DNA from 3 places in the Virgibacillus salidurans genome. Region 2 is predicted to be linked to each of the others. Evidence: riboswitches for the same ligand, from Rfam matches in the RefSeq annotation. Region 2 holds a riboswitch; each other region holds the start of a gene.
What was found. A riboswitch is a leader RNA that binds a small molecule or an ion and turns the genes downstream of it on or off. The one in region 2 is predicted to bind cobalamin.

Region 1 (6,229 bases), 620 kb from region 2:
ACAGCTTGATGGAATTCGGATTCATTCGGGTCACGTTTTACAACGGTTTCATATACTTTTTCCAAATAATCGTGGACTTTTTGTTTGTTGTCTGTACTCTTTTTTTCGCTAACGGCGTTTATCATTCTATTCCTCCTTGCTTTTTGTTGGTATAATTAAGTGAAAATTTTTGTTGGAAAATTAGCTAATACTATTCTAGTTTACAAAAAATAATTCATCGAAGCAATATCAATTATAGATGAAATCAATGCCAATATGCGATAATGGACAAAGAGGTGAGTGTTATGGAACTGAAACAGATTAAATATTTCATTGAGGTTGCAAAGCAAGAACATGTGACAAGGGCGGCTGATACCCTGCATGTAGCACAATCTGCGGTTAGCCGGCAAATTTTTAACCTGGAGGCAGAACTTGGTGTTGATTTATTTATACGTGAGGGGAGGAACGTCCGTTTAACTTCGATCGGAAAGGTATTCTTAGACCGGATGGAAAATGCCATTCATGTTATTGACGATGTTTCTCAAATTATTGAAGAGTACACAGATCCGGAGATGGGGACGATCCATATTGGGTTTCCCAGCAGTGTAGCGAGTTATATTCTGCCAACAGCGATTTCTGCATTTCGGGAGCGCTACCCGAATGTGAAGTTTAAATTAAATCAAGAATCCTATTATGAACTAAAACAGGCCGTCATCAAGGGTGAAATCAATATGGCATTACTGGGACCTGTCCCGGTAAAGGAAAAGAAATTAGAGGGTACAATCCTTTTTTCGGAAAATATGGCAGCATTATTGCCGGCAAGTCACCCGCTTGCAGGATCCGATTCCCTGCATTTGAATGAATTAAGAGATGACTCCTTTGTATTGTTTCCGGAAAACTTTGTCCTGCGCAATATTACGATTGATGCATGCAGGCAACTTGGATTTGAACCGAACGTTTCCTTTGAGGGCAAGGATATTGATGCCATAAAAGGATTGGTCTCTGCAGGGCTCGGAGTATCTCTCATACCGGAGATAACACTCGTTGATAATTTGCCCCGTGCAACGGTGAAGATGCCGATTACTACACCAAATGTCACCAGAACGGTAGGAGTTATCGTGCCGTCAGATCGTCAATTACTTCCAACAGAAAAATTATTCTATCAATTTTTAAAAGAATTCTTCGTGCGTCTTGAGCAGTTTCAGAGTTAATCCGGGGAAAAAACAGGTAAAAAATCATTGCATTCTATTAGACTGTATGCTAGAGTTGGATACAACATATAGAGAATAAATTAGTTAAGTATAACCATATATAGTATTTTGAGCTACGGTGATAGTAATTGCTGTCTGAAAAGGGAATCCAGTTCAAAGCTGGAACTGCCCCCGCAACTGTACGTGTGGACGATGAGGGATAACCACTGTATTTTAACATACGGGAAGGACTCTAGGAGGTAGAAGCACAAGTCAGGAGACCTGCCATAGCTTGACAGTATCATTTCTCCGGGGTGAGGGAAAGGTGAAGCGGCATTATTTGTGTTGTTATTTACCGTTCATCCCATGAGGTGAGCGGTTTTTTAATTTATAACAAAGGGGAATTTATTCATGATCACAGTAGCAACAGCAAATCAGGAGCATATCATTCAAAAGATCGACCGCGCGGCGGAAAATTTATCTATCAACACAGAAAAATACAAAGAAAAATCACTACGAGCAATTCAGTCGAATGCTGCGCCGGAAAAAATGGCGGAAGTTCTAATCAAAAATGCACTCGAAAACATCGACGAGGTAAGTACCGAGTGGACCTATCTCGCAAGCCGGATTTATTTGCAGGAACTCTACCGCCAAGCAGGAGAGAACCGGCAGTATGATCCCGCGATTCGGTATGGAAATTTTTATACACTTATCCACACACTTACGCACAAAGGGATCTATTCGGAGGCCATACTGGACAAATATACAAAAGAGGAAATCGATCGCCTCGCCGAATATATTGAATCGGATCGTGATCTGCTTTTCAATTATTTAGGTTTATATTCCATCGCAACAAGATATCTCGCAACCGATCACGGGAAAAATACATATGAACTGCCACAGGAGCGCTGGATGATTATTGCGATGTATCTCATGCAGGATGAACCTAAGTCTGAGCGGACCGGTCTTGTTACCGAAGCATATTGGGCACTCAGCAACCTATACATGACAGTCGCAACACCCACATTAACAAATGCTGGAAAAACGCATGGCCAACTCTCCAGCTGCTTCATAGATACCGTCGACGACAGCCTGCAATCGATCTATGACAGTAATACCGATATTGCCAAACTATCGAAAAACGGCGGCGGCATTGGCGTTTACATGGGTAAAATTCGCAGCCGCGGCAGTGCGATCAAAGGATTTCAAGGGATGTCCAGCGGCGTTGTTCCATGGATTAAACAGCTGAATAATACAGCAGTGAGTGTGGATCAGCTTGGGACGAGAAAAGGTGCGATCGCAATTTATTTGGATGTGTGGCATAAGGATATCGAACCCTTTCTTGATTTAAAATTAAATAACGGGGACGATCGAATGCGCGCCCATGATATTTTTACAGGGGTTACGCTGCCGGACTACTTTATGGAAAAAGTGGAGAATCGCGAGGATTGGTATTTATTTGATCCACATGAAGTGAGACAAGTGATGGGCTATTCGCTGGAAGACTTTTATGATGAGGAAAGAGGAGACGGGGTGTGGCGCAGGAAATACGAGGAATGTGTTCAGTCCGAGCTGCTTTCGAAAAGAAGCGTCTCCGCAATTGATATCATGAAACGGATTATGAAGTCACAGCTCGAATCAGGCACACCATTCATGTTTTACCGTGATGAGGTGAACCGGCAGAACAGCAATCCGCATAATGGCATGATTTATTGTTCTAATTTATGTACGGAAATCACACAAAACCAGTCACCAAGTGAGTTTGTCGAAGAATTTATTGAAAATGAAGATACGATTGTTAAAAAATACAAGACAGGTGACTATGTTGTTTGTAACTTGAGCTCCATTAACCTCGGAAAAGCTGTACCGGATGATGTACTGGAACGGTTGATTAAAATTCAGGTACGCATGCTGGATAATGTGATTGACATTAACACATTGCCGATAAAACAAACGCAGTTAACCAATCATAAATACCGTGCAATCGGGCTTGGAACCTTTGGTTGGCATCACTTGTTAGCCCTGAAGGATATAAAATGGGAAACAGAGGAATCGGTCACATTTGCCGATGAATTGTATGAAAAAATTGCTTATTTGACGATAAAAAACAGCATGGAATTAAGTAAGGAAAAAGGAAGTTATCCTGCGTTTGAAGGCAGCAAGTGGAGTGATGGAACTTACTTTAAGCAAAAAGGCTACACGGATGATAAGTGGATGGCGTTAAAAGGGGAAGTAGAAGCAAATGGGATGCGTAATGGGTATTTAATGGCAGTGGCACCTAACTCAAGCACCTCTATGATTGCAGGGTCAACAGCAAGTATCGATCCAATTTTTAAGCCTTTTTACAATGAGGAAAAGAAGGATTTTAAAATACCAACAACCGCACCTAATTTAAATCATAACACATACGAGATCTACCGCCGTTCCGCTTATATTGTGGATCAGCGCTGGTCAGTCAGGCAAAATGCAGCACGTCAAAAGCATATTGATCAAAGCATTTCATTCAATATATATGTACCGAATACGATTCGCGCGTCGGTACTATTGGATGTACATTTGCAGGCATGGAAGCAAGGATTGAAGACGACGTATTATGTTCGTTCAACAGCAAATGAAATCGAAGAATGTGAGTGGTGTGAAAGTTGAGAACCTTAATTGCTTATTTATCCTATAGCGGAAATACAGAAGAGGTAGCGGATTATATTGAAACAAAGCTAAGGTGCGAAAATCTATCTGTGGAGCGGCATCTTATCGGAATCGATGTCCCAATAGATCCCGAAATGTATGATTATATCTTTCTCGGAACATTCACGTGGGAATACGGTAACACACCAGATGAGGTGAAGGACTTCGTGCTAGAAGTTGGCTATAAACCGGATAATATTGCCGTATTTGGAACAGGGGATACCCAATTTGGCGGTGAGGAATTGTTTTGCAGGGCTGTGGATAAACTTGCGAAATTTTATCACAGCCGCTGGGACGGTTTGAAGATTGAGCAATCACCTCGGGGAAGCCAGGAAGAGATAATAGATAAATGGGTAGAAGGAGTGTTACAAAATGCCAAGAGCTATGCTTGAGAAGGCGAAAACGTTGGAACCGCGTAATCCGAATAAATCAACCGGATTGTTTGGGGGTAAGTCGAGCGGGATTTTGAATTGGAATAACATTGCTTATCCACATTGGTATAAGATCTATAAGCGGCTTGTGGGTAACTATTGGCAGGCAGATGAAGTCAACATGTCCGGTGATGTGAAGCAGTTTCGCGCTTTGCCTGAATCAGAGCAGGAGGCATATTTGAAAATAATTGGCCTATTATCCACATTGGACGGTCCACAAACGAGAACTGCCCTGCTTTTGTCCCTGTATTCAACTGATGCATCGGTACAATCGATTATGGCAGTTATGGCTCAGCAGGAAGCGGTGCATAATGAAAGCTACTCCTATGTACTTTCATCCGTCGTATCGCTGGATGAGCAAAATGAATCTTTTGATCTCGGGAGAAAAGATCCTGTACTCTTGAAGCGAAATGAGAATCTGATCAAGCAATATAACGCATTCGTTGAAGAACCAACTATCGAAAATATCCTGAAGACGCTTGTGTACACGTCCTTGCTTGAGGGGATGTTCTTCTATTCCGGCTTTGCGTTTTTCTATAACCTGGCACGACACAACAAAATGGTCGGTACATCAACGATGATCAGCTATATTAACCGTGATGAACTCGAGCACGGACGCTTCATTGCAGAACTGTTCCGCGCAACACTGAGTGAAAACCCGGAATACAATACAGCTGAATTTACCGATTGGGTTTATACGCATTTTCAGGATTCGGTTGAGCTGGAAATCGAGTGGTCAAATTATGTACTGGCAGATGTGGAAGGCATCGACCTTGAAGAAATGGCAGGCTATATTAAATACCGCGCAAATAAGATGCTGCGAATGATGGGGCTGGAAGAAGTCTATCCACGACATGTGGAAAATCCAATGAAGTGGATCCGTGCCTATGTGGATAACTTTGATGGAACGAAGACAGACTTCTTTGAACAGAAGTCCAGGCAGTATACCAAGACGAGTGATTTGAATGGGTTTGATGATCTATAATATTTTGGTGGAGATGATTGGCGTGGAGCTGATCGTCTCCGCTTTTTGTGTTTAAGAGGAGCTGTGGAAAAGTGCGGCGTGGAAACGGGAGAGCCGAGCCTCAAAACGGGAGAAACAACATCGAAACCGGGAGGGAGCCGCACCAAATCGGGAGAGAACACCCCGAAACCGGGAGAGCGCGGCACTAAACCGGGAAAGAACTTGGCTGAAACGGGAGGCCGCTCTACCATATGCCCCTTGCTCTAACAGCTAGTATTAAGACTTTATTTTCCAAAATTTAACACTTGGATCTCGTGGCATCACTCACTTCGCTTTGTAGTGCTCTCGTATTCAGTTTCTCATTTTGCTAATTCAGGAGAGAACACCGAGAAACGGAAAGCCATCAACAGAATCAGGGAACTTAAATCTAGACAGCAAAAAACCGCTAACATGTATTGCAAGTTAGTTAACTTTCTGCTAAACTATATTGTATTACAAGATACATATAGAGGTAACGTAAATTTTTTTATGCAGCTATATTGCTATACAAGGTAGGTGGAGTATTTGTCGATAAGAAGTCAATTATTAAAAGGAGTATTGGAGGGGTGCATCCTCCAGGTAATCGCACGTCAGGCTGTATATGGGTATGAATTATCTGTAAAGCTTCAGGATTACGGGCTTTCCGTTAGTGAGGGTTCCATTTACCCCATCCTGCTTCGGCTGCAAAAAGAAAAGCTGATTAGAGGAGAAATGAAAAAGTCAGCGACCGGCCCAAATCGGAAATATTATTATCTGACGGAGGCGGGGTTTGAGGCGTTAGCTGATTTTAAAACGAACTGGGAAGGGCTCAAGGCACCGGTAGACCGTTTATTAAATAAGGAGGGCTAACATGGATGCAAAAGAATTGATTCAAATTAATAATGAAAAACGAAAACAGCTAACCAAAGAAAACAAGGAGTATTATGAGGATATGCTGGTCT
Region 2 (6,229 bases):
CCAGACATTCCAGGAAGCATTAAATCAAGCAGCATTAAATCCCATTCTTGTTTTTCCAGATAAAGCATAGCTTCTGTACCGGAATATGCGGGCTGGGGGAGGTAATTGCTTTTTTTAATAATTCGACATAATAATTGATTAATATCATTGTCATCTTCTACGACTAATATATTTATTTGCTGTTCCATTTTTATTTCAACCTCCTCTTTATTGTACGGTCATTGTCCCTATATCAATGGGAAGTGTGTCCTTAGAGGTAACTATATGTACCGTGTTATTCGTCTCTGCGTCAAAATTGCTTAGTTCTCCTTGGTAAACTAATTCAAATCCGGCTACATTCTCTAAGTCATGAGGCGTAACAAGGGATAAAGCTTTTTCAAAATCAATAATACCAGATTCCTTTAAAACCGTTGCAACAAATTGGGAACAGAAAAAGGCGTTCTTCCTTTTCAGTTGTTTTTTGAATGCGATCGCGAATAAGCCTAAAAAGTTATATCGATAGTTGTGCTTTTGTTCATCTATTTTCTGTAAGTAGTCATGTGCTTTTTGAATTTGAGTTTCAGAAACAGTACAACTATAAATGGCGCATCTTGCTTGCTCTAGTAGACCTGCTTGAATATCTTCTTTAACAAAACCCCCGATAAAAGGGTTTTTAGGTCTTTTTCTCCCAAAACTATAGACTTCTGAGAAGTTGGGATCAATAGATATGGATGCATGATTATACAGTTTCCTTGTATATAGTTTTATCATTTTTGTGAATAATGTTCCTGTATCTGTCAATAGTATATACACCTTTTGCTCATTCATCAAAATCTCTCCTAAAAATAACATCATACTACTACTATATAAGCGAAAACATAAGAAATACTTAACGGTATCATTAAGAAAACCTTAAGAATTCGGTTAAATATGAGAGGGAGTTTTAATAAAAAATCCTTTAATAAACCAATATATGTGATAGTATTTCCTTAAAAGGAAGCTAAAAAGGAAGTGTAACTCATGACGCTATCAGAGGAAGAAGTTATAGAAAAAGCGAAGAAACATGGATTGAAATTAAGGCAGGATTCACTAAAATATAATGAATCTGGGCTTGATTTCCAAGTGGTGTTTGCAATAAATATTGAAGGAGAACACTGGGTTCTCCGTTTTCCAAGACGCAAAGATGTAATTGCTAAAGCTAATAAGGAAAAAGAAATACTGGATTTCGTGGAGCCTCGAATACCTATGCAGACACCAAACTGGGTTGTTTTTTCAGAAGAACTTATTGCATATAGGCTATTAGATGGTATACCGGCCGGCACAATTGATCCGGAAGCAAAAGCATACGTATGGGAAATCGATGAGAAGAATGTTCCTGAGCTATTTCATGAAACGCTTGGAAGTTCAATGGCGGCATTGCATCAAGTTAGTCATGAAGACGCAAAACAAGCGGGATTATCTGTGCAAACCCCTGAGGAAATAAGAATATCTATGAAAGAAAGAATGAAAGAGGTAAAAACTGCATTTGGTGTGGATGAAGAGCTATGGGATCGCTGGCAAACATGGCTTGCTAATGATTCGCTTTGGCCAAAACAGACAGCACTCATTCACGGGGATTTACATGCTGGACATATTTTAATTAATAAAAATGCTCGAGTTACTGGTTTCATTGACTGGACAGAAACACGTGTTGATGATCCTTCAAATGATTTTGTAGCACATTTAGCAGTTTTTGGGGAAGAGGCTTTAAAAAAATTAATTCAAGCATATGAAAATGCTGGTGGTTATGTATGGTCATCGATGTTCGATCACATTGTTGAGCTTCAGGCTGCAAATCCTGTTGCCATTGCTGAATTTGCGATGATATCTGGTTTGGAGGAATATAGGGAGATGGCTAAACAGACACTTGGAGTGGGAAAGTAATTTAAAGTTTGAAACCTTCAAAAGTAACACTACCTCCGAAAAAACCACAGAACAATACAATAAATAGTGGTATACTAGATATAACTAAATATTTTGCCTTATGGTGACTTTGATTAAAAAGTTGAAAAGGGAAGTTGGTTCGATTCCAACGCGGTCCCGCCACTGTGATGAGGAGAACTCTTTTTGTGTCCACTGTTTCTGTAATGAAATGGGAAGGGAGAAGGGTTTGATGATTCTTAGCCAGGAGACCTGCCATAAGGAAGAACATTTAAATCCTACGGGAGATAGGAAGGTGTTGCGAGAATTAATTTCATGTAAATGAAGCTTTTTTGTTCGCATTTTAACATCTTCTAAGATAGAGGATGTTTTTTAATTTCTCGGGAGGCAAGATTATGGAAAAAATAGCAATTCAAGAATCGAAAACCGTTCAGACTCGATTAGTACTTCCACCGGATACGAACCACTTGGATACAATATTTGGCGGTAAAGTGCTTGCTTATATCGATGAAATTGCAGCATTAACAGCAATGAAGCATGCAAAAAGCGCTGTAGTGACAGCGTCCATTGATTCTGTTGACTTTCTTTCAGCAGCGAAAGTAGGAGATTCCCTGAGGTTAGAAGCATATGTGACATATACAGGGACAAGTTCTATGGAAGTGTTTGTAAAAGTCACCGCACATGATTTAATAAAAAATGAGGAAAGATTAACAACAGAATCTTTTCTGACAATGGTTGCTGTAAACGAACAAGGCAGTCCCGTTCCAGTACCAAACGTATATCCTGAAAGCGAGGAGGAAAAACAGTTACATAGAACCGCGCCTTCAAGAAAAGAAAACCGAAAAAGGCGGGCTGCTATTAGATAAATGATAGAAGGTGTATAATTAATATGTAGGGAATGATAACGAAAGGAGCAATAAACATGAAAGATCAGTTAATGAAAATGCTGGAAGATCGAAAAGATGAGATGATCGACATTCGCCGTTATTTGCATGAGAATCCGGAGCTTTCTTTTGAAGAAGAGAAAACAGCCCAGTATATTGTTGATTTTTATAAAAATAAAGATGTGGAAATTCAAACAAATGTGGGAAATGGTTATGGTATTATTGTCACAATCAAAGGAGATAAACCGGGGAAAACGATTGGTCTAAGAGCAGATTTTGACGCACTGCCGATCGTTGAAGAGGCGGTCGTTCCTTTTAAATCAAAAAATGAAGGGGTTATGCATGCGTGCGGCCACGATGGTCATACAGCTTACTTACTGATTCTCGCTGACTGTCTTATTCAACTGAAATCCTCGCTTTCAGGTACAATTAAAATTATACATCAACACGCAGAGGAAACGCCACCAGGCGGAGCAAAAAGTATTGTGAATTCAGGGGCACTTGATGATGTGGATAATGTTTTTGGCGTTCATTTATTTCCAACAGATCCTGCTGGAACAGTCGGATACAGAAGCGGGTATACAATGGCCGGGAGATCTTATTTTAAACTGGCGATTCAAGGGAAGGGCGGACATGGGTCTTCCCCGCATATGGCAAACGATGCGATTGTCGCGGGATCCCATTTTGTTACGGCAGCTCAAACGATCATTAGCCGTCGCTTAAATCCTTTTGAAATGGGCGTTGTTACGATTGGTTCATTTGACGGAAAAGGAAGCTTCAACGTAATCAAAGATCGTATTGAGCTTGAGGGGGACATCCGATATATGAATAGTGAAACACAAGAACGGATTGATAAAGAGCTTCACCGTATTGTTGCTGGAATTGAAGAAGAATTTGGTGTGGAGTGCGAGCTCACATACAAAGACGATTATCCAGTCTTATATAATGATCCTGAAGCTACAGAAGTTGTCAAATCTAGTTTGGAAATTATGGACGACCCTGACATTAAGGAAGTTAAAGAATATCCAAAATTCTCAGGTTCAGAGGACTTCGCATACTATGCAGATAAGATTCCAAGCACGTTCTTCTTTATTGGCTGTAAACCAAAAGGGGTAGAAGATCCGTACTTTAATCACCATCCCAAATTTGATATTGACGAAGACGCACTCCTGGTTGCTGCAAAAGCAGTAGGACAGGTTGTGTGCGATTATTATACATTGGAATAATTTAGGAGTTTGCGTTCCCCGAACAGTGCCTGTCACGCCCCGAAATTTGTCGAACTAAAGCGCCCATCCGTTTTTGCGGATGGGCGCTTTAGTTCTTTATTCACTTTTCACAGAATCGCGTGATTTATCTTTTTCAAACAAGACTAGCAATCCTGGAAGCAGTACACCTCGAATTAAGAAGGTATCTATTAGAATACCGACAGCCACAATAAATCCGAATACAAACAATAGCTGAATAGGCTGTGTCATCAATACGGCAAATGTTGCTGCTAGAATAATGCCGGCTGAGGAAATAACCCCACCTGTATTTGCAACCGCAATTTCCACCGCCTTTTTAATAGGATACTTTTCCCTTTCCTCCATAAATCTCGAAACAAGCATGATATTATAATCAATCCCAAGCGCTACGAGGAAGATAAAGGCATAGACCGGAACCCTGTTGCTTATTGTATCGATATCAAAGAAAAGACTTGTTAGAAACATGCCTAAACCTAATGCAGCAGCAAAAGATACTAAAATTGTACCCATCATGTACAGTGGCATTTTAAACGATCTGGTTAGGAAAATCAGCATTGCAAAGATTAATATTGTCTCCAGTACGATGATGAGGATCAAATCGCGGTTATTGAGCGACCGATCATCTACAGATGTAGCTGTTTCACCAGCAAAGAATAGATCACCATTCAAATTACTTGCTTCGACAATGGCATCTGAATCATTTCGAATGGTTTCTAAAGCGTCCATGGTCTGCGCCTCATATGGGTTTTCTTCGAATGTCATGCTGTATGAAATGACTGTCTCATCGTCCATCATTTGGTCGACTCGAACACTGCTGACAAGTGGCTGTTCAGATAGATTTTTCATTAATACTTCTTGTTCGTCCTCGCTGACAGCTTCCTTTCCTTCAAACAATACAGTGGTGGGTGCTAGACTGCCTGCCTCGAAGTTTTCTTCCACTATTTCGTATCCTTCTCTGGAGGGCATATTCTCAGGGAAAGATTTTAAAATATTAAATTCATAATCCAGATTTAAACTGTTGCTAGCCGATACAAGGATGAAGAGGCCAATGATTGAAACAGATACGATCGGTTTTTTTGTAACAAATCTGCCTACCTTGCTCCAAAAGGAATTTGTTTTTACAGGGCTTTGCCCAACACGTGGAATCAATGGCCAAAATGACTTTCTTCCAAAAAACGTAAATAGGGCAGGAACAAGTGTCACGGATGCCAGCATAATGACAACAAGTGTTGTTCCAAAAATGGGAGCAAAATTTTGATAATCGCCCAGTGAAGCGAAAATTAAAATAAGCATAGCTGCCAGCACCGTTCCACTTGAATAGAAGACCGGTAATCCGGTTCCGCGCATAGCTATCTTCATCGCATCATGCTTATTTTCATGGGTTTTCAATTCTTCCCGAAAACGTGAGAATACGAATAGTGAATAATCAACAACGGCCGCAAACAACAAGATCGTCATAATGGATATGGACTGGGTACTCATCAAGAGGCCTGCTTTTCCTAATAACCCCAATAGCTGTGCCACGATTAGATATACAACACCTGCCGCTACCAAAGGTATTAAAGCTAGAAGCGGTGAGCGGTATATGACGACTAATAAAACAAGTATGATTCCTACTGTTGACATAATTAGAACAAGGTCTGCTCTGGAAAAGAGATCATTGGTATCTGTAGCAATTCCAGCAGGCCCTGTCACATATAAATTCAAATCTGTATGTTGATCCGTTAAATGTTGAATTTGATTTAGCGTATCTTTTATCTCTGGTGTATCTAGCGTGTTGTTTAAATGGAGTGGTATTAGTGCTGTTGACTCATTCTCTGAGAAAAAACCTTCTGTAGCTTGAGGAGGCAATTCTCCCAGTGGAATAACTTCTTCAATTCCAGTAATATTTTCTGCGTCAATAGCATTAAACAGATCGGTCAGCTCGGATATCTCTATTTCACTTTCAGTTGATTCGAAGACTAGTAGAGCTGGTAAATTATTACTGTCTTCAACGTATGTATCTACTTTTTCACTCGCTACAACTGATTGTGCATCTTCAGGCAGTGTTTCAATACTGGAGACCTGATAATCCTGCGCACTAGGGGCAAACGTTGCTAATAGAACGGTAATAAGTGCCCAAATGCCCAGCGTAATCCACATGCCTCTTTTCGTACTAACACGATCCGTGACTGATTGTAAGACATTTTTCATATTTCAATT
Region 3 (6,229 bases), 170 kb from region 2:
GTGCGCCTAACGGATTAATATTCACACTGAAATCCACAATTTTCTCTGGCGGATTTATCCCAAGCGCATTGTATAAATGATGCGGATTAGAACCATGTGACGGCAGCTGCATAACATCCTCCCCCTATCCATAAAAGTATTAAAAAGAGCCTAACCGAACGTTCCATGATGGAGAGAGCGCCCAAAATGTGTTCCTTATACAAGTTTTTATAAGCTTGCCCCATTACAGCGCGCTCTGACTTAATACCCTGATAATAGTTCGTTCCTCCCAGCTGCACACCCAGTAGAATAGCAAGAGCCGCTTCGCCCCAGCCGCTATTAGGACTTGGATGCTTCCTAGCCTCCCGCTTCAAGTCATAGGCTGCCTGTTTTTTCGTTACGAAAGGAGATGAGCTCGACGTAATCATGCAAAAACCAGTAATGCGGCTTGGCAGCCAATTAAGCAAATCATCAAACCGAGCGGACGCCCAGCCAAATTGACCATACCTTTCATTTTTATACCCAACCATCGAATCACAAGTATTAACCACGCGGTACACTATCGCCAGCGGTGCACCGCCAACCAGCGCCCAGAATAACGGTGCCGTAATACCATCACTAATATTTTCTGCAACTGTCTCGACTGTCGCCCTTGTTATTTCTTCTTCATTCAAGTTGTCTGTGTCTCTTCCAACAATCATCGAAACCTGTTGTCTGCCTTTCGTAACGTCCCCTTTTTTCAAAGGCAGATAAACACGATGAGCAGCCTTTTTCAAATCGTTCCCGGCAATGGTAGTTGCTATGATGAGCGATTCTGCTACAATCCCTGCAAAAACATGAACTTGGTATGCACCGTATACAATTAATACTGTAATAGAAAATGTCACGATACCAATCACAATCAGCATGAGAATTCCTTTTGTTACGCGCCCGTCTCCCTTATTCAAACGCCGATCCAGCCATGAAATCATGGAGCCAATCCAGCGAACCGGATGCGGCCAGGAAGGGGGATCACCAATTAGTCGGTCTATGACCAAAGCGAGTGTTATACTAAGCAAATGATGAATCACCATAAGTTACATTAAACCTTGAGAACGCTGGATTGCTTTTTTTGTTTCTGTATAGACACTTTTTCCAATTAATTGGCCAAGCTTCGTCGCGGAACCTGCATAGGAAAGAACAGGCCCCTGCTGCACGGCAGCAACCAGAATGCTATCAGTTGAGGTGCCGGTTGCGATAGTATTAGTCTCGCTATCTTTAACCCCCAGCTCCATTAGCGTTTTCGTTTTCGCCTCTGTTGCAGTCATTACCGCCTGTATAAAGGCTTCTTCCGTCAGTTTCCCATTTACAAATAACCATATATTGATCGTCCCAGGCTTTACCTTCCCAAAAGCCGCTTCTGTTCGCGTGCTATCTGTCGCGTTCCCGACCCCTGCTGTCACTACAGTAAAAAGGGAAACGTCTTCTTTTTCCCATAACCCATAAGCAACACCTTCCATCTGAACGGCCGTCATCATTCCCACCGTAAGAGAGGCGTCGAATCCATACGCTTCTAGGTAATTCCGCATCTCACTTTCAGGATCCGAACAGTCATAGTCTCTCGGAACATGACGATTAACAAAATAACTATTCCAGCCATGACCGGCACCACACACGCCTGATGATAATGTTCGCATTGGGACTTTAGATGTGAGCGTAATATGTTCCTTTTTCACATGCAGCATGGAAGCATCAATCTTCGCATCAGATAAAAAATCGTCACCAGCAGGAATTAAATGCATCTGCGGTTTGGCAATTTCCGGGTGGGGATGCTTTTTCACCTCGGTTTGGTACACCTCTTTAACTAATTCCTCTGTCAGTACACCATCCGGGGCGTCCAAGGCTCGTGTCTGTCCTTCGTGCAGTAGTAGCAATCGATCACAATACAAACTGGCAAGGTTTAAATCATGAAAAATAGAAATAACCGTCAGCCCTTGCTGTTTTGCCCCTTTTTTCAACAAATCAAGCAAATCTTTTTGATAGGCTAAATCCAGATGGTTGGTCGGTTCATCGAGTAATAAAATTTCCGGCTGCTGGGCTAAGGCTTGTGCGAGAAACACCCGCTGTTGCTCACCACCTGAGAGCTGCTCCACCAAATCATGCTGGAAGCGGGTGATGTTCGTTTGCTCCATGACCATTTGCAGTACTTCTTCATCCTTCGTTGTCCAGCTTTGAAACAAGCCTCGGGTGTGCGCGTATCTTCCAAGTGCCACCGTCTCCCTCACCGTATAGGAAAATGCGTGTGCAGAGAGTTGGGGGAGTACTGCCATTTTCCTTGCCAGTTCTTTTCGCGAAAAATCCGCTATGTTCGTGTTATTTAGTTGAATGGAACCATCTGTACAGGCAATTAATCCGCTAACCATTTTCAGCAAGGTTGTCTTCCCGCTGCCATTAGGGCCTAAGATACCAAAGAACTCTCCTTTAGAAACAGAAAAGCTGACATCTTTTATAACAGGCTTCCCATCATAGCCTCCAACAACTGCATCCAAACGTAACATTACATCCCCCCTCGATTTCCTTTTCGTTGTTTAATCAAAATGACTCCAAATACTGGCGTCCCAATTAATGCCGTGATCACACCAATCGGCAAAATTGTCGGCGAGATAATCGTTCGTGACAACAGATCTGTCAGCATTAAAAATCCTGCACCGGTTAAAATGGAGAGTGGCAAGAGGTGAACATGATCCGGTCCCCACAGGCGTCTAGTTAAATGCGGAATCACCAAACCAACAAAACCTATTGCCCCGGAAACCGCCACCGCCGCACCAGTCAGTATCGACCCGGCAACCAAAATGATTAATTTCCGTTTTTGGACATCGACACCTAGATGCTGTGCCCGTTCTTCTCCAAATGACATCGCATTTAACTCTCTTGTGTTGATAAGCAGCAAAAGGGCTCCAATAATGAAGAATGGAATAATAATACCAACATAGCTCCATCCCCGCATCGACACACTACCAAGCAGCCAGCCCATGATTTGCTGCAGTTGGTCACCTGTAAAAGCAATGATAAGGGAGATAAATGCACCTAAAAAAGAACTAAAAATAATCCCCGTTAAAATAATCGTCTCCACCCGCATCGTCCGGTCCACTCTTCTAGCGAAAAATAACACAGATAAAATAGTCAATAAGGCTGTCGTAATACTTAAAACCGGCAGCGTATAAAGTCCAAGGAATGGAATAGAAATATTAAAAAACAATGTCGCAACTGCCCCAACAGAAGCACCTGAAGAAACTCCCAAGATATATGGATCCGCCAGTGGGTTTCGCAGTAAGCCTTGAAAGGCCGCTCCTGCAATGGCAAGAGAGGCTCCAACTAACCCTGCCAAAATCACTCTGGGCAGGCGAATTTGAAAAACAATATTTCTATATGTCTCATCGACCTGTTCAGCTATCGGTAAGTGAAAAATCTGTGCACCGAGAATTGTGATAATTTCTGAAACAGGAACGGACACACTACCAACCGATATAGCGGTCAGCATGGAAATGATTAAAAATACGAGTGCCATTATATAGGCAACTACATATTTACTCCGCTTCAAAATATTCCGGATAAACAACTTCAGCAATCTCCTCTGCACCCTCAACTAAGCGTGGGCCCGGACGACTTACAATGTCAGAATGTATGTCATAAACATCTTCATTTTCAACAGCAGTCACGGAGCCCCAACCGTCACGACTTACTACTTGTTCTACCGGATTATCCGAATAATGCCCGTATGTCGTTATAATAACATCAGGATCCAGCCCTACAATGGACTCCGGATCGATTGGCACCCAGCCATCCAGTTCTTCAGCAGCATTATCTGCATCAACAACCTCTAGGAGTGAATCGAAAAATGTGTTTTGTCCTGCAGTAAAAATATCCGGTGCCGGTGATACTTCAAAAAAGACCGATTTGCGTTCCTCTTCAGGAATTTCCTCTGCCGTTTCACTTAAGTTTGCAAATCCTTCTTCCATATTGTCGACGATTTCATCTGCTTCTTCCTGCGTTCCTGTAACTTGTCCGATTTGGTCAATGGCTTCATAGGTTCCTTCAATATCCTGTGCATCATTTACAACAAATACATTGATGCCGGAAGCACGAATCTGTTGCAGTCCTTCCTGAGAGGATTCCGCACTGGATCCATGAGCAAGAACGAGGTCTGGATCCAAACTAAGGATTACTTCGATGTTCATTTCTAAACCACCTATTCTTTCTTTTTCCTGCACTTCTTCCGGATAATTATCATGGTCTGAGACACCAACGATTTCATCCTCCAGCCCAAGCGCAAATGCGATTTCTGTATTGCTTGGAATCACCGAAACAATACGCTCCGGTTTTTCATCTATGGTCACTTCATTATCAAGCGCATCTGTGATCGTTAACGGAAATGCTCCTTCTTCTGATTCCTCTGTGCCCTCTGATTCTTCCGTTTGTTCTGTTTGTTCGGCACTGTCATCTGAAATTTGCGAATCATCTTCGGATTCAGAGCCACAGCCGATTAAAAGACCAAATGTAAGTATTAATACAAATAAAAATGATAAAATCTTTTTCACGTTCGTACCCCCTTATAGTATTTGTATAAACTAAAAAAACATCTTCACGAGAAATGAAGATGGATATGTAAAAGGGCAGCCAACAAATAAAATAAACCTGTCCCATTACACCCTCCTATTCCTCGTAGGTTTGGTGCGCGTCCGGTTACAGGCAGGTCTCCTGGCTTATGATCATCGCTTACTGTCCTTCCCATACATCGAATGCACAGTGGTCATTACAGCTAGCTCACATATACAGTGGCGGGACCGCGTTGGATTTTCACCAACTTCCCTATTATAATTTCTGAAGTCGAAATCACCTGAAGCCTTAAACTATTAATTTTTTCACAACTTAAGTATACATAGTTCTACAGGATTTGTCATTACTTTTAGTTCAAGGAAGCACGGGTTCTGATGGGAGAGAGGATCCTCAACTACTCTCCTCAGCCCAAATATTAACTATACTCTACACCTCTCTTCACCCGTTTATAATACAGCAGGGCTTTGACCATAAACGTGCCAAATTCAGCGACTAGAATAGTCATTTATTATCGCTAAACTGGTTAAAATTCAAAGTCCTTAGAAGAAAATGATTCAAGAAGATCTGAAGTTGGCATGCCAAATCCCTGCCTATATTCTTCTCTAATTTCTTGTATCATCTTTTTAATTTCGGGGTTTATTTCTACTTCCTTACTAATAGTTGTTTTTTCTTTTTCACTAAAGTATCTCATCCCCTCACTTCTCCCTTATAATAATATCTCTGAAATCCAAACAAACGCGGAATAGCTATATAAGCTATAGTTATATTTAATAGAGAGCCTATGAATAACGAAGGTAGCATTGCAATATAAAATGCAATATCAAATAAGAATATAAATGGTAATGGGGCGATCAAGGCATTACCGAACAAGAATAACACTCCAGCTAAAACCTTTTGTTCTTTTTGAAAAAGTATAGCAAACAGTGAAACAAGCAAAGCCATTTCTATCGCAATAATTAAGTGTAGGATTCCGAGTGGCATTCCCCCAATAAGCGCTGAAAGCAAATGGCCGAAAGCCCCGACCATAGCTCCGGCTCCCGCCCCAAAGAAAGCCGCTGCTAATAAAGCCGGGAAAACATCCAATGCTACACTTCCAATCACTGCAGGTACCTTAATAGCCGCGCCTACTGCAGATAGACTTATAAATAAGGCTAGTAAACTCATTTTTCTAACATTCATTTTCAGATTTCCTTTCTCAATATCTATCCTATCCCTGATGCTTCTCCAAAAAGTCCAGCATCAAACTGTACACCTTAATCTCATTTTCTCTTTTCGAAAAGCCATGCCCCTCGTCTTCCAGCACGAGATATTCCACATCGCGGCCTTTTTCTTCAAGTTTAGCGACGATTTGGTCGGACTCCTCTTTGACGACACGTGGATCTTTTGCCCCTTGAATAACGAGCATTGGTTTTGTCATACCGTCCAGGTAAGTTACGGGTGAATCCCTAATAAAACGCTCTTTATCACGTTCTGGATCACCTACCCAGCGCTCCATAATTGGCTTCCAATGAGGCGGGACGGAATTAACGAATGTGAATAGATCAGACGGCCCGAAGATATCGACTACCGCTTTGAAATATTCCGGATGGCGTCCGTGTAATAGAAGCGCCATGTAGCCACCATAGCTGCCACCAACGAGAAATAATTTTTCCGG

Region 1: it holds a riboswitch for cobalamin, as region 2 does, so the genes downstream of both, KFZ58_RS17955 (ribonucleoside-diphosphate reductase subunit alpha) here and KFZ58_RS02145 (acyl-CoA thioesterase) in region 2, are expected to answer to the same signal.
Region 3: it holds a riboswitch for cobalamin, as region 2 does, so the genes downstream of both, KFZ58_RS01260 (ABC transporter substrate-binding protein) here and KFZ58_RS02145 (acyl-CoA thioesterase) in region 2, are expected to answer to the same signal.

Annotation. Positions count from the first base shown of each region.
Region 1 is NZ_CP074373.1:3,601,927-3,608,155, reverse strand. It holds gene gdhA (NADP-specific glutamate dehydrogenase) at 1-125, opposite strand, end outside; gene gltC (glutamate biosynthesis transcriptional regulator GltC) at 285-1,190, shown strand; cobalamin riboswitch at 1,290-1,473, shown strand; gene KFZ58_RS17955 (ribonucleoside-diphosphate reductase subunit alpha) at 1,581-3,815, shown strand; gene KFZ58_RS17950 (flavodoxin) at 3,812-4,246, shown strand; gene KFZ58_RS17945 (ribonucleotide-diphosphate reductase subunit beta) at 4,227-5,270, shown strand; gene KFZ58_RS17940 (PadR family transcriptional regulator) at 5,814-6,137, shown strand; gene KFZ58_RS17935 (DUF1129 family protein) at 6,139-6,229, shown strand, end outside.
Region 2 is NZ_CP074373.1:388,705-394,933, forward strand. It holds gene KFZ58_RS02130 (response regulator transcription factor) at 1-188, opposite strand, end outside; gene KFZ58_RS02135 (hypothetical protein) at 208-807, opposite strand; gene KFZ58_RS02140 (macrolide 2'-phosphotransferase) at 1,000-1,902, shown strand; cobalamin riboswitch at 1,987-2,173, shown strand; gene KFZ58_RS02145 (acyl-CoA thioesterase) at 2,295-2,765, shown strand; gene KFZ58_RS02150 (M20 family metallopeptidase) at 2,822-4,009, shown strand; gene KFZ58_RS02155 (MMPL family transporter) at 4,106-6,220, opposite strand.
Region 3 is NZ_CP074373.1:219,682-225,910, reverse strand. It holds gene cobD (threonine-phosphate decarboxylase CobD) at 1-112, opposite strand, end outside; gene cbiB (adenosylcobinamide-phosphate synthase CbiB) at 87-1,037, opposite strand; gene KFZ58_RS01270 (adenosylcobinamide amidohydrolase) at 1,056-2,516, opposite strand; gene KFZ58_RS01265 (FecCD family ABC transporter permease) at 2,516-3,586, opposite strand; gene KFZ58_RS01260 (ABC transporter substrate-binding protein) at 3,546-4,556, opposite strand; cobalamin riboswitch at 4,690-4,874, opposite strand; gene KFZ58_RS01255 (hypothetical protein) at 5,099-5,266, opposite strand; gene KFZ58_RS01250 (ECF transporter S component) at 5,263-5,754, opposite strand; gene KFZ58_RS01245 (S9 family peptidase) at 5,783-6,229, opposite strand, start outside.